DNA from 2 places in the Corynebacterium amycolatum genome. Region 1 is predicted to be linked to the other one. Evidence: predicted binding sites of a transcription regulator. Region 1 holds the regulator's gene; the other holds the start of a gene.
What was found. Region 1 encodes LexA, which represses DNA repair genes until DNA is damaged. Its sites were predicted from a motif close to CGAACANNTGTTCG; they were not measured.
Positions count from the first base shown of each region.

Region 2: a site for LexA is predicted at 4,792-4,805, ahead of I6J19_RS00750 (error-prone DNA polymerase). Genes of this name have one in related genera too.

Region 1 covers NZ_CP069513.1:2,014,243-2,021,868, reverse strand. Annotated here, with positions in the region: gene I6J19_RS08855 (PTS fructose transporter subunit IIABC) at 65-2,224, opposite strand; gene I6J19_RS08850 (1-phosphofructokinase family hexose kinase) at 2,260-3,231, opposite strand; gene I6J19_RS08845 (DeoR/GlpR family DNA-binding transcription regulator) at 3,228-4,007, opposite strand; gene lexA (transcriptional repressor LexA) at 4,101-4,802, opposite strand; gene nrdR (transcriptional regulator NrdR) at 5,668-6,150, shown strand; gene hrpA (ATP-dependent RNA helicase HrpA) at 6,147-7,626, opposite strand, start outside.
Region 2 covers NZ_CP069513.1:166,829-174,454, reverse strand. Annotated here, with positions in the region: gene I6J19_RS00780 (Y-family DNA polymerase) at 1-94, shown strand, start outside; gene I6J19_RS00775 (AMIN-like domain-containing (lipo)protein) at 134-814, opposite strand; gene I6J19_RS00770 (sucrase ferredoxin) at 978-1,889, shown strand; gene I6J19_RS00765 (methionine ABC transporter permease) at 1,914-2,546, opposite strand; gene I6J19_RS00760 (methionine ABC transporter ATP-binding protein) at 2,612-3,661, opposite strand; gene I6J19_RS00755 (MetQ/NlpA family ABC transporter substrate-binding protein) at 3,726-4,592, opposite strand; gene I6J19_RS00750 (error-prone DNA polymerase) at 4,840-7,626, shown strand, end outside.

The DNA.
Region 1 (7,626 bases):
GGGGCATGTTTGGTGAAGTTTGCAGGAATGCTTCTGCGGACGCAGCTGGGTTTAGCGAAAGAATTTAGGCGTCCGCTGAAATGTCTGCTTCTAGGTTTTGATTATCGGTACTGACTTGCCGCGGACACAGGCTTTTAGCTGCCACAACGAGAATTGCTGCCACTATGCTGCCCAAGACGATTGCAGCAAGCCATGCGACAGGATTGTCGATTGCAAACAGCACGAAAATACCTCCGTGTGGAACGCGTGTGGCGGCTCCTAAAACCATTGAAGTGCCACCGGTGACGGCACCGCCAATCACAATCGACGGAATCACTCGCAGCGGATCTGCGGCGGCGAAGGGAATCACTCCCTCTGAAATGAAGGCCGCACCGAGCACCCAGCCCGCTTTGCCGTTTTGACGCTCAGCTGAACTGAACAGCTTTGGTCGGAGTACAACTGCCAGCGATGTCGCCAACGGAGGTACCATGCCCGCCGCCATCACAGCGGCCATAATCTTCCATGATGCTGGATCTTCCGAGGCGATGTTTGCGACGGCAAAAAGATAAGCAGCCTTGTTGATCATTCCGCCCATATCTACGCACATCATTGCGCCGAGAAGACCACCGAACAGGAACGCCGCTGTCGTATCCAGTGATTGCAGCCACTGCTGCAGGGCCGTCATCAGCCATGCCAGCGGCATCCCGAGAAGCAGGTACATGGTGAGCCCAACGGCCATAGCCCCGAGCATAGGAATCACGACAACCGGCATCAGCGGTCGCAGCCAGTCCGGGACCTTCATCCTCAACAGTAGGGCTACAACTAGTCCCGCCAGAATGCCTGTCACCAGGCCCCCAAGGAAGCCGGCGCCAACCGTGACCGCGATGGCACCGCCAATGAAGCCGGGTGCAATACCGGCTCTGCCAGCCATGCCAAAGGCGATATAAGCACTCATTACAGCCACAATGACCTGCATGCCGTGGTTACCGATTGCAAAAAGCGTCGAGCCGAGATACAGCCACAGCCCACTACGGTCAACTAGCACGGTGCCGAGATTTTCTGTCGGCACAGTAATCGGAGCATCGAGTCCGATAACCTCCGGCAGCCGCAAATCCCTAGTCACGGCGTCAGCTACTAGACCAACCTGATGACCGCCGACGAGGAATCCCAGCGCAATCAACAACCCCGAAGCGGCTACGAACGGCACCATATAGCTGACACCGGTCATAATGGCGTCACGAACCCAGTGTCCGAAGGCTTTATCGCCGCTTAACGACGATTTACGCGCCCCCACCTTCGTAGTTGCTCGTACCCTCTCAGATGTAGGGCCTGCACCTGCATTACCGGTTTGCGAAGCGGCCTCTTTGTCGTGGTCATTCTTAGGTTGCGGCGCCTTTCGGTCGTAGGCGCGAACACGTGATTGTTCTGCTACCGCCTTCGCTTGTTCAATAACCGCAGTGGGCTCATTGACTGCCTTACGAATTGGCACTTTGACCTGTGGTTTATCGCTGAAGCGCTTAAGCCCCGTAACTCCAATATCGGCTGCGATTACTAGCACGTCGGCCCGGTCAATTGCTTCTGCGGGGGCTTCCTGGGTTCCTGCCGAGCCCTGAGTCTCTACAGTTAGCGTGACATCAGCCATGCTTTCTGCCGCGCCAGTAAGCGCTTCGGCTGCCAAATAAGTGTGAGCGATGCCCGTGGGGCAGGCCGTAATGGCGACAATATTGGTCTTCGCCGGAGGTTTTTTCGCTTTCCGACGAGGCGCCTTGGTGATGTGCTCGCTAATAATCCGGGCGGCCTCTTCATCGCTTTCAGCACCGCGAAGAGCTGCTCGAAACCCCTTATCGCGAAGTGCTTTTGCGAGTGCAGCCAGAATATCGACGTGGACATCGCTGTTGCTGGCTGGGACACCAATGAAAAAAAGCAGGTCCGCCGGCCCATCTGGTGTGGTGAATTCCGTAGCGCTTGTTAAGCGGACAAACATCAGGGTCGGCGTCGACCAGTCCTCATGGCGGCAGTGGGGGATGGCTATTCCGCCCGGCAGACCTGTCGGGGCCTTCTCTTCGCGTTTGAGGGCTGCCGCGACGATGCCGTTGCTGTCGGTGGCGCGGCCGGTCTCTACGGCTTTAGCGATGAGGTAGTTAAGGATCTTCTCCTTTTGTGGACCGACATCTAGGTCAAGGTACACTGTCGACTCATCGGCCAGGTCTGATGCAATAGCGGAAGAATCTGCCGAAGAAGACATGGTTTTCTAATGTTCCTTATCTAGGCATCGAAAAGCTAAGCGTCGAGCTGCCATAACCGGCCAGCCTCGGGGCGAACCTGTTCTGGATAGGGGATGGTCGTACCGGGAAGACTGGTTGCCGCCGCCCCATAAGCCACGGCGGTGGTTAGTGAATCTTGGTGACTATCACCGCGTTCGCGGGACATAACGTAGCCGGCCAAAGCACAGTCTCCAGCACCGACCGTGGACTGAGCGACTATCGAGGGTGAGGTAGCAGCGAAACAACCGCCTGACTTCACTGAAAGTACCGCCCCTGCCTCGCCGAGAGTGGCAAGGACTTCGGAAACACCAAGTTCGTTCAGTGCACGAGCAGCTTGCGCTACGGGAAGATAGTTCCCTTCGGCTGCAGCGGCCTCAAGTTCTTCGCCGTCCTGATCAATGATTTGGCCAAGTTCGTAGGCGTTTGGCTTCATCAAAAAAGGCCGCACCTTCGGAAATGCGCGAACGACCTCAGTCAGTGGGCCGTCGCTAGTGTCCATAGCAACACGAATATTCGGGTTGACCGAATACACCGCTTCGGTGCATTGAACGTAAAAATCCCGGGGGACGCCAGGGGGCAGTGAACCTGCGAAAACTACCCACGTGGCGCGTTTAGCATGGTGGATAAGCTTCTCCAGGACACGTCTACGGTGCGCTTTTGTCAATGTCATGCCAGGGGAATTGAGCTTGGTGGTCGTCCCATCTGGCTCTGCGAGTGTGAGATTAACGCGGGCTTCGTTAGTCGTGTTGATGGCTTCGTGGGGGATGCCAGAGACTTCCAACAGACGTGTGAATTTTCCGGAGTCTGATGCCGGGTAGAGCGCGAGCGTCTTTTCTCCCGCGTAGTGCAACGCCTTGGACACATTAATTCCCTTGCCGCCAGCCATGTCCTCAGCCATTGGTAGGCGGAACACTCCACCTCGCTTGAGCTCCGTATCGAGGCGAGCAAGTCGATCGATTGACGGATTTACAGTCAAGGTCAGGATCATGAAGCAACCACGACCTCGACACCTTGCTCCCTGAGATCGTTCACGAATTGCTCCGGGGCAGAGGAATCTGTAATCACGACGTCGATATCTTCCAATGCCGCAAAACTGACAAGGAAGTCACGGCCGAGTTTCGTCGAGTCCGCCATAACGATGACCTTGCGCGCATTCGTGATCATCGCGCGCTTTACCGCTGCTTCCTGCGGATCAGCAGTAGAAAGACCGTGGTCAATTGTCAAGGCATTAGAACCAATGAAAGCGACATCGGCACGCATAACCGCAAGAGTACGGAGTGCGGTATCGCCAGCAACCGCCTGAGTAATGACGCGGACTTGGCCGCCAAGGAGTTGAAGCTCAATGCGGTTCGATCCTGCGAGTGTGATGGCGTTGGGAAGAGAGTTTGTGACAACCGACCAACGGCGGTTATCAGGGGAGTGGACCATCAGCTCTGCAAGAGCCTCGGTGGTAGTTCCGGCATCGAGAAAAATTCCACCACCAGAGTCAGGTAGAAAATCGGCAGCACAGCGGGCAATAGAGAGCTTCGCGTCTTTCTGCGCGTTCTTTCGAGCGGCAACTGAAAACTCAACAGTCTGAAAAGAACGAGTAGCTACAGCGCCACCGTGTACACGGTGAACTGCGCCCTCTGCATCCAACTGAGCTAGGTCACGGCGAATCGTCTCTGCTGTGACATCGAAAGCTTCCGCAAGATCAGCGACCGTCACGCGCCCTTCGACTGCTGTCAAAGACGCAATCTTCCGGCGGCGTTCCTCTGCGTACATTCCCCGCTCCTTAGCTGTTAAGAATTCTCAGCTTTACTACCTGTTTCCAGTATGCCCGTTTGTGTCTGTTTCGGGCAACGAAAATGTGGGAAATTAGAGACTGCGTAGGACGCTGACAATCTTGCCGAGGATCTTGGCGTGCTCTGCGGGGAGCGGGTCAAATGCGCGATTATGGGGCATTAGCCACTTGCCAGCAGCGTCTTCGTGCCATTCCTTGACTGTTGCTTCATCTTCAAACAGGGCTGCAACAAAGTCGCCCTGTTCGACCACGTCTTGGGAACGGACTACCACCCAGTCTCCGTCGAGAATGCCTGCGTCAACCATGGAATCACCCACGACCTTGAGTAGGTACAGCTGACCAGAGCCCGTAATCTCCATCGGAAGTGCCATATGACTTTCCACATGCTGTTCCGCCAAAATGGGGTTGCCAGCCGCAATCTGTCCAACGATAGGAACGAAGATTGGCTCTGGCATGTCCTCTGGTATCTCGGGAGTTTGGGTGCTGCCAGTGGCCTTTGGCCCAGGCTTTACCGGAGTGAAAGTGCCAGCTGAGGATTTCGAATCCCTTACGTTTACCGCACGGGGTTTGTGTGGGTCGCGGCGGAGAAAGCCCTTCTTTTCCAACTCCTTGAGTTGGTATGCCACCGACGAGGTGGAATTCAAGCCCACGGCATCTCCAATTTCTCGAATGCTCGGTGGGTATCCGCGAAGTACGACGGCATCCGAAATGACATCAAGAATGCGACGCTGCCGATCGGTGAGTGTTTTAGGGTTCGCTTTCTTCTTTTGAGCCATGGAACATCCCTTCTCAAACTCTTTCGAATGAATGATAGCTCAAAACTGTTCGAATCGTCGAGCATCGAACACCGCACGTCCTTGGATTCTTTGGAAAAAGTCTGCGTAATCCGTGCTCGGAGGCCGTGGCGGTTCCGAAAATCGAAAATAAAACCGGATAGCAGTAGACAACGTTCGAACATGGTGTTATAAATCGAACATGACAAGTTACTCGAACAGTCGTTTGATGAAAAGGTCTAGACGGATTCTCTGCATCCGCCCTTGGACATAGTCTCCAGAGCGTCGGGAAACGGTCGTACAACTCTTATTCTCTCCAGGCCGGCAACGGTGGGAGAGTCAACGTTGGAAAGGGAGAAAACATGATGTCTACGGTTTCAACCGCACTAGGTGTTAGCAGCGCATCTGATATTGACTTTTCTCAAGTTTCCGAGCCCTCTGCTCGGACGACACGGAAAGCCCCGTTGGTGTGGGGTGAACGTAGTGCGTCTTGCACGCAGCACATCGTTCGGCCCGGTCAGCGTGCACGTATTGCACAGCGCAATCGCGATGGGGCTTCATCGGCGCGAATGCGGAGGGACAGGTCGCGGCCTAGTCATGTCTCGGTCAACTACGGGCGCCCGTCTCTACCTGTTAGCAGGGCGCAGCAGTCCAATCGTAGTGATGTATCCTCAGGCACTAACCTGACTCGTTTGATGGCGGTATGGGCTCTAGGGCTTGGTGTTTTCTTCGGAGTTTTCGGCAGCGTGGTCTTTGAACAAGGGGAAAGTGAGACAGTCGAAAGCACCTTTACGTCTACGTACGCTTCCTACTCCGCGCAATAATCATTCCGGTTTCCGGCGTTGGGGTTGGACGTAGACTGGAGGCTGTGTATTGCCAGTTTTGTCACCATGATCAGACACGAGTCTTGGACTCACGGTTAATAGATAACGGTATGGGGATTCGTCGCCGGAGAGAATGCCTGAATTGCGGTAAACGTTTTTCTACGATTGAACGCTCGCAGCTGATGGTTGTTAAACGGGATGGAATCCCTGAGGAGTTCAACCGTGAAAAGGTTATCCAGGGTGTTCGACGTGCGTGCCAGGGGCGTGAAGTATCAGAGTCTCAGCTGAAGAAGCTTGCACAAAAAGTGGAGGAGAGCCTCCGCGAGAAAGGCACGCCTCGGGTGGACTCAAATGATATCGGTCTCGCCATCCTTGAACCATTGAAAGAATTGGATGAGGTGGGTTACCTCCGGTTCGCTTCCGTCTACAAGTCATTTTCTTCGGCGGATGACTTCATCCAGGAAATCTCCAGCATGCGCAAAGGAAAGAAACCACAGGCGCATGGCAAGGAAGCGGAGATGCCTTAGCGCAGCTTATCCACACGTTTTTTTATTCGGGTCAGGGAAACACTGTGGGCTGTTCCCAAACGCTGGGCAAAGAGGCTGACGCGTAGCTCTTCGATAAGCCACTGAATATCCCGAACTTCCGCAGAATGCGCTCGCCCCTTGGGCAGCCGCTCGAGTTTCGCAGCTAAATATTCACGAGCCTCAGTAACCTCATCTTCACGGTCCGCATCACGGCCGGGATCGCGGTTCATTTCCTCAAGGCGAATCTCCATCGCTTGTAGATAGCGTGGCAAATGACGCAGGTGCTGCCATCCGTGCTTGGCCACCGCTCCCTTGGGGAACATGAACTCCAGCTGGCGACGCATATCGTCAATAGCATCGCCTTCCCACTTATCCAGCTGATTAGTCACCGAGACATAGGCCGGCATGGCCTGTGCAATGCCGACAACCAACTGGCGTACCTCCGAGGCGACACCGGAGCGAACCTGTTCAAGTAGCTTGTTGAATTCTTCGGGGGATCGTACCGGGCCACCAGCAGCTATCATGCAATCGCGGATTACTGCGACGCGGCAGTCTTCGACGAGTCCATCTGCGCCGCCATGCGGCCACGCATCCACACCAACGCGTTGCTGAAGTGGAAGTCCCTTAGTCATTTGTGCAGCGTTGACGGGGCATTCGCGCAACAACATAGTCAGGTTGGTAGTTGCCAATGTGGCCTCGGCCTGGGCCTTAGTTGGTTTGACTTCGACGGCCACGCCATCCTTAGTGGTCACAAGCGTCGGATACATGGTGACCGATTGACCGTCGACAGTACTTTTGACTGTCTCTGCCACAGTGCCGAGATTGTCCGAAGTCCATTTTTTCACGGCTTCGTGGGCTGCAGACTTTGCACGCTTCGAAACGGCAGTCGAGACAGTTGCCGCGTGCTTAGCGCGCAAGGGGGCGAGATCACGGCTCTGATCGACAATATTGCCGTGTCGGTCGATAACCGCATAGTTAAAGCGCAGGTGCGCTGGCAGCTTGGACGGGTCAAAATCGGCTCCATTGATGCCGGAGCCTCCGAGCCGTCGTAAAGCATCGGCGAAAACATCAACGAAGCGCCCTGAATACGGCGTCATTGTCTCCAGCGCGCGGCGTGCGAAATCCGGCGCGGGGACAACTGACTTACGCAGAGCCTTCGGGAGAGTGCGAATATAGGCTTCTGCGAGCTCGGCGCGCAGACCGGGAACCTGCCAGTCGAAGCCATCTTCACGCAGACCCGCCAGGAGAGGAACCGGGACGCGAAGGGTTACGCCGTCATCAGGAGCTCCCGGTTCGAACTTATAGGACAGCGAGAAATCGACGGAGCCCTGCTGCCACATTTCGGGGAAGGCATTGTCATCGATATCGCCGGCATCCGGATTGAGCAGCTTGTTCGGATCGAAATCGAGGAGATTCGGCTGCTTGGGTTTGGTCTTTTTCCACCAGCGGTCAAAATTGGCTGCAGTGGTAATGGAA
Region 2 (7,626 bases), 630 kb from region 1:
ACAAATCCGTGCGGTAGCGAATGACGGTACCATCGCCGCCTGGTTGCTCATAGGGCATGCCGGCGCATGGAGAATCGAGGGTGCTTACGCGTAGAGACGCAGTGGAGGAGGAGTGCGTCGGTGTGCAAACCGATTACTTCGATTGGAAGTCAATAACCAGGCGGTTTGGATTGCTCAACGAGAAAACCTTGAACGGGGTCTTATCTCCCTTGAGCCCGACGACATACTGAGTCTGCCCCTCGAAGGTTCCGGCACCGACGACTTCCTTAATAACGGAAGTCGATGTCGGCTTGACCGAGTCAGAGGGGAAGTCCTCCATCTGGAAATCAAAGGGGTAGCCCATGCCCCGCAAGTCGATTACCAGCTTGGCTGTACCGTCGACAGAAATCGGCTTGCCGGAGCCCTGCTGGGTTGGGACATCCTCGTAACGGACGAAGTATCCCGGTGTGCCCTCGCCGGTGAGTTCAAAGACAATGCGGTCATAACCGTCGTGGGAACCGACGCGGACATCTTGAATACCCAAGTAAGCGCCATCGGAAGGAGCAGCTTCTGCAGAGGAGCTATTGAAATCGCCCGCCGGAGCAGCATCGTCATCCATGGTGGTCTGCGCCGCCGCAGACGAGCTAGTGGAGCTGCTAGAGCTGCTCGACAAATCGGAGGTGCCAGCGGTTGAGTCAGTTTTCATAGACAGTGCAGCAGCCGAGTCTGAGGAGGAGTCAGAGGAGCAGGCACCGAGAGCTAGACCCAATGCGAGGCACAGGGATGCCGCGATACGGGTACGAGTGCGCGAAGCATCCAGCGATTTCGTATTCATACGTCCGACGGTATGTGCGCGGTTGCGGAATTTCAACAAGTTGAACTGCAAAAGTCGAGGTCAAAGTTATTTGTTGTCAAAGTGTTGCACAATAGTAATAAAACAGGGGTGAACGCTGCGACCTAAGACCCAATCGCAGAGGTACTCAATTACGCTTAGGCGTATGAGCCAGGCCAAATTTGATACCACCTGTTCCGCTCAGATGGCTGAGCCGCTTCCCGGTACTGCAAAAGCCGGAAAGCTCTTTATTGCGTTGGAGCACCAACTCGGTTGGTCGCACGATATTTTTGACGGCGGGGTATGGGGAGCAGAGATCACCGGTCAGGTAGAAGCCTGGTTATCTGAGCGCGGTGGCGCGTTGCAGCTAATTCGCAAACCAGGCCGAATCGGCCAGCAGCCGTGTGATGGCGTTAACGTCTATATCGCGCATTGCGAGTCAGCGGATGGCTCTGAGGTTTTCCTCGAACATCGCATGGTTGCCGATGTTGAAGACCTGATGACTCTGGATATCCGGCTTGGACAGTCCACCGAGGGGGCCACTCGTCTAGACCATCCACTGTTTCTCATCTGTACGCACGGTAAGCGCGATCGTTGCTGTGCGATTAAAGGTCGCCCGCTCGCTGCGGCGATGCACAACCTCTACCCAGAGGTCGTGTGGGAAACTTCCCACTCTAAGGGGCACCGCTTTGCGCCGGCTAGCGTACTGCTGCCATGGAATTACAGCTTTGGACGTCTGAGTGCGGTGGACGCCAAGGGGGTTATCGAAGACGCTCAGCGGGGCATCGTGCATGCAGGGGGCTGCCGCGGCCGTGGTATCTACACCCCGCAGGGGCAGGCAGCCGAGTTGGCTGCGCGTCGTCAAGCAGATGCGTGGGGCGTAGACGACGTCGCACGCGTTGACGTCGACGGTACGACTGCAGTCGTCGCGCTTTACGACGGCCCCAGCGACCGCGACAAGGTCGTGGAATACGAAGTGGCCCTGGAGAAAATCACCACAGAAGGTGTTGTGTCTTCCTGCGGTGATGCTCCAGGGCCAAAGAAGGGCTGGGCTGCGGTCGAAGTAACCCGCCGCTAGCTAGCGGCTAGCTAATGTGTGCGGCTACCTGCGCATAATCTTCTTGGAGAGCCAGTTGCCGAAAATCTGCGCCAACTGGACGATGAAGATGATGACCAGGGTTGTCACCAGAGTGACGTTCCAGTCGAATGCCTGGTAGCCGTAGGTGATTGCGAAGTTGCCCAGTCCGCCGCCGCCGATGTAGCCGGCCATAGCCGACATGTCGACCACGGCGATGAATGCGAAGGTGTAGCCAAGTACCAGTGGGCCCAGTGCCTCCGGCACGACGACCGTGCGGATGATGCGCCACGGACTTGCGCCCATCGCACGGGCGGCCTCAATCACGCCGGGGTCGATGGACATCAAGTTCTGCTCCACCAGTCGCGCGATGGCGAATGTGGCGGCAATCGACATGACGAACACCGCGGCTTCAGTGCCGATCGTGGTGCCGACCACGTTCTTTGTCAGTGGGCCAATGGCCGTAACCAAGATGATGAACGGGATTGGGCGGACAAAGTTAATCAGGACATTGAGGACCTGGTAGACAAACTTGTTGCGCAACACGCCACCGTCGCGGGTGGTGTAGAGCAGCACGCCGATTGCCAGACCTGCGACACCACCAATCAGCATGGCGACACAGACCATGTAGAGCGTCTGGCCGAATGCCTCGCCCAGCATTGGGCCGAGGCTATCCCAGTTGGTGTCCTTGCCACTCACCGATGGCAGAGAGTTTAAGAGACCGATCATGATGCAAGCTCCTCTACCTGTGTCAGTTCGGAAATGGCAGCAATGGCGGCATCGAAATCAGAGGAATCCGAGGCGGAATCACCTGTCAGCGGAGTCAACCGCAAAGTAAGGCGACCGTAGGACTTCGCTTGCACATTGGCGACTGCACCGTGTGCCACCGAGGCGGCGACACCGTGGGCACTAGTGGCCTGTGCTAGAGCACCGAGGTCAACACCGTCATTGATAGTGATGGTGATCAGGCGAGCCGCTGCGCTCTCGGCAGACTGATTCACCGAATCGCGTTCACGACCAATCGGAACATCGCGCAGCGCGGTGGTGGCGAAGCGGCGGCCAACCTCAGTCTTGGGATTGGCAAAGACCCCGTGGACCGTACCAGTTTCGACGATGTGCCCATTTTCCATGATGGCCATGCGGTCAGCGATACCGCGTACAACCGACATGTCATGGGTAATCAGCACGATAGTGACACCCATTTCGCGATTGATGCGACGCAGCAGATCCAGGACACCAGAAGTAGTTTCCGGGTCGAGTGCCGAGGTGGCTTCGTCGGCAAGCAGGAGCGTCGGTTCGGTGGCGAGCGCACGGGCGATGCCGACACGCTGCTTCTGTCCACCCGAGAGCTGCTCTGGGAAGGACTCCGCCTTGTCGCCGAGACCGACGAACTCCAACAGCTCCTGGGCGCGAGCGCGGCGCTTGGCCTTCGGCATACCGGCCAGTTCCAGCGGATATTCAACGTTGCGAATCGCGTTGCGCGAATGGAAGAGGTTGAAGTGCTGGAAGATCATGCCGATATTGCGGCGCAGGCCCCGTAGCTGGCGCTCGGAGATGCCGACGATGTCGGTGTCGTCCAGCAAAACCTGCCCTGATGTTGGCTTTTCCAGGCCGTTAATCATACGGATGAGCGTTGATTTACCGGCGCCGGAATAACCGATGACGCCGAGGATTTCGCCGGGTTCAACGGTCAGGTTGATGTCGGCGAGCGCGGTGACGTCGCCGAATTGCTTGTTCAGCTCGCGGAATTCGAGCTTCGTTCCCTTGTTGGTCACGAATGAATCAGTGCCCCTTGGTCTGTGTTCCCTGGTGGTGGGCGGTGCTTAAGCGGCAGTGGCCTTAGTTCTGCTCGCGCTGCTGCTTTTCGACGCGGTCCAAAATGTCCTGCAGCTCCTTAGCCGAACGGTCAACCGGAACCGAGGTGCCCTTGGAGTCCTCTGCGACTGCGTCCTGGACCTCCTTGGAGTGCCAGATCTTGGAGAGCTCCGCGTACTTCGGGTCGTCAGCATTTTCAGCCTTGGTGACAAAGACGTTGATGTACGGCTCTGCCTCCGTGGAGTTCGGGTCATCCTGGAAGATGGCGGTGTTCGGGTCGATACCGGCGCGGTCCAGGAAGGAGTTATTAATAATGGCAGGCTTACCCTCGCCGTAAGCGGCCGGGGTCTGAGCAGCATCCACTGGCAGGACCGTGACTGTGGAAGCTTCCTTATCGATGTCGGCCGGGGACGGAGTCAGCAGGTCATCCTGCTTCAGCTTTAGCAGGCCAGCCTGAGCCAGCACGTTAATAGCGCGCCCCTGGTTGGAAGGGTCGTTCGGGATAACGACCTCGGTGCCCTTCTTCAGCTCATCAACTGACTTGTGGTCCTTCCAGAACAGAGCCAGCGGGACAATCTCGCTCGAGCCAATCGGCGTCAGGTCCGACTTAGCGCCGACGTTGTACTCAGCCAGGAACTTGATGTGCTGGAAGAGGTTGACATCGAGCTGGCCCTCATCGAGTGCGCGGTTCGGAGTCTGGTAGTCGGAGAAGTTCTGAACATCCAGATCAATGCCCTGTTCAGAAGCCTTCTGCTCGAAAACGGTCCAGGCCTTCTTGCCGGCATCCGTGGTGCCGATACGAATGGCGTCATCCGAGCCGCCACAGGCAGTAAGGCCGGTTGCGGCGAACGCGACAGTAAGTACACCGGCGGAAAAACGCTTGAGGTTCATCGAGGGGTCTCCTTATTTAATGGGATTTGTTAGCTGAAGTTTTAAGGCAGAACTAGACCAAGCTGTCTTTAATTCTGGGGTTAAGGCTAGCACTTGCCCAGGTGGTGCTGAAAATTCAACTTCAGCCTAAACAGTCGAACGTGGCTGAGATGTGACTTACGGATGCGTCCCGGGGGTGACGTTTAATGCAGATGGCAGTCGAAAATACGTTTGAATTCAGTCCGCGGTGTGGGTTAATGTTCGTGGCATGGAAAACATCTCGGACGGGCAGTCGGAGCGGTCCGGTCGACCACTGAGTTGGTCGCGGATTGAGCGTATTCTATCGGGTAAATTTTCAGGAAAACTACAGCCTAATGGTAGCTTCAACGGCTGGCGGGGGCAGCTGTCAGATTCCATCGTTGGGGCTTTTGAAGCTCCGGAAAGCGGCGCTGGTGGCAGAGGTGGCATGTCATTTACGCCTGCGGATATTAAGGCGGAATTGCACTGTCGTTCGAGTTATTCCTTCCTGCATGGCGCATCGGATCCGGAAGAATTGGTGTCCGAGGCTGTGCGTTTGGGGTTAAACGTGTTGGGGCTGACAGATCGCGATGGTTTCTATGGAATCGCTCGTTTTGCCGAGGCTGCAGCGGAGGCTGGTATTGCCACAATTATCGGCGCGGAGCTGGGGCTTCCGCAGCGGCCCCTCACGGTGCTGGGGCGGGGTCCCGAGGGCTATCGGCGCCTGAGTCACGCGCTGTGTGATGCGCATATGTCTGCGGGGGAGAAGTCCGTCGTCCGCTATCCTCCACTGCCAAAGTTGGGGGAGGCCGCAGGTGGTTTCTGGCAGGTGCTTGCCGACGTTAACTGGCTCGGCGACCTGGAAGAACTTATTGCGGCCTTCGGTGCGGAGAATGTGGCACTCGAACACCGCGTGAGCCCCACCGCGCAGGCGGCCGATGACGCGGAAGCTATTTCAGCCGCAGCTGTGAAGTATGGCCTGCGGGAGGTGGTTTCCTCTGCTGCGACGTCGGCTTCGCCTGCGACAAGCCGGTTGGCGGGGGCTAAACAGGCTCTTGCTGTGAGAGAGGACTTAGACGGGTTCGAGTCACGACTGGAGCCGGCAGGCGGAGCTTGGTTGCGTTCGTGGGAGGAGCTAGCGGCGGCAACACGGTATCTGGGGGCGCAGGTGCTGCAGTCAACACAGGACATTGCAGGTGAGTGTGCTTTTACGCTTGACCTCATTGCGCCTGAGTTGCCTCGCTGGGAAGTGCCAGAGGGCCACGATGAGGACTCCTGGCTGCGGGAAATTACCCGTGCGGGGGCACGGCGGCGGTATGGTCCGGTCGATGGAGCTGGGGACGGCTCCGTGCAAGCGCGGGCGTGGGCGCAGTTAGAACATGAGCTGACTGTGATTCGAGAGCTGGGCTTTCCGGGCTACTTCCTCATCGTGCACGACATCTGTGAGTTCTGTCGCCGGGCGGGAATTCTGGCGCAGGGGCGCGGTTCGGCCGCTAACTCGGTGGTGTGTTTTGCGCTGGGGATCACCAATGTTGACCCCATTAGCGCCGGGCTGTTGTTCGAGAGGTTTTTGTCGCCAGAACGGGATGGTCCGCCGGATATCGATGTAGACATCGAGTCTGGTCGTAGGGAAGAGGTTATCCAATACGTCTATGAAAAGTATGGTCGTGACAATGCTGCGCAGGTGGCCAATGTCATTACCTACCGGCGGCGCGGCGCATTGCGCGATGCGGCGCGGGTGTTGCGATACTCGCCGGGCGTTATCGATGCGTGGGGCAGAGACCGAGAAGCGTGTCCGCCGGAGCCGGTGCGGAAACTGGCAGAGCAGCTTCGTGGGCAGCCTCGTCATTTAGGCATTCACTCTGGCGGAATGGTGATTTGTGATCGGCCGATTGCGGATGTCGTGCCAGTGGAATGGGCACGCATGGAGGGGCGCTCAGTAGTGCAGTGGGATAAGGATGACTGTGCGGCAGCGGGACTGGTGAAGTTCGACCTGCTTGGCCTCGGAATGCTGGAGGCCATCCACCATTGCATTGACTTGGTCTATGAACAGCACGGGCGCCGAGTGAACCTGTGGGAAATAGATGTCGCTGAACCGGAGGTTTACGAGATGTTGGCACGCGCGGACGCGGTGGGCGTGTTTCAGGTGGAATCGCGCGCGCAGCTGGCCACCTTGCCCCGACTGAAGCCGAGGGAGTTCTTTGATCTGGTGGTGGAGGTGGCACTCATTCGCCCAGGCCCCATTCAAGGCGGTAGCGTGCACCCCTACATTCGCCGCCGAAATGGACTCGAACCGGTGACCTATGAGCATCCGGTGTTGGAGAAGTCTCTCGGGAAGACACTGGGCATTCCGCTATTTCAAGAGCAGCTGATGCAAATGGCCGTCGATGCGGCGGGTTTCAGCGGGGCGGAAGCGGACTCGCTGCGCCGCGCTATGGGGTCGAAGCGCTCAGTGGCCAAAATGGAAGCGCTCCATGCCCGTTTTCTGGCTGGGCTGGAGCGCACCAGTGGCATTGATGCGGATATTGGGGAACAACTGTGGAACAAGATAGTGGCCTTTGCCGCCTACGGTTTCCCTGAATCACACGCGCAGTCGTTTGCCTCCTTGGTGTATTTCTCGGCCTGGTTTAAGTACCACTATCCGGCGGAGTTCTGTGTAGCGTTGCTCCGTGCTCAGCCCATGGGGTTTTACTCTCCGCAGTCGTTGATTGCCGATGCCCGCCGGCGCGGTATCGGCTGCGATGGTCCGGATATCGCAGTTTCAGGCGTGGAAGCCAGCGTCATCGATGGTCGTATTCGTTTGGGGCTCGGTGCCATTGCCGGTGTGGGCAATGGCGTGGCGGAACGTATCGTCGCAGCGCGGCCATTTGTCAACGCAGCAGATGTCGCCCGCAGAGCTCGGCTGGGTGTTGGGCACATGGAAGCACTGGCGCGCGCAGGAGCACTTGGGTCGCTGGGGATTGACCGTCGTCAAGCACTGTGGGCGGCGGGCGTGGCGGCGACGGAAAGTGAGGGCATGCTGCCGGGGCTCACGCTT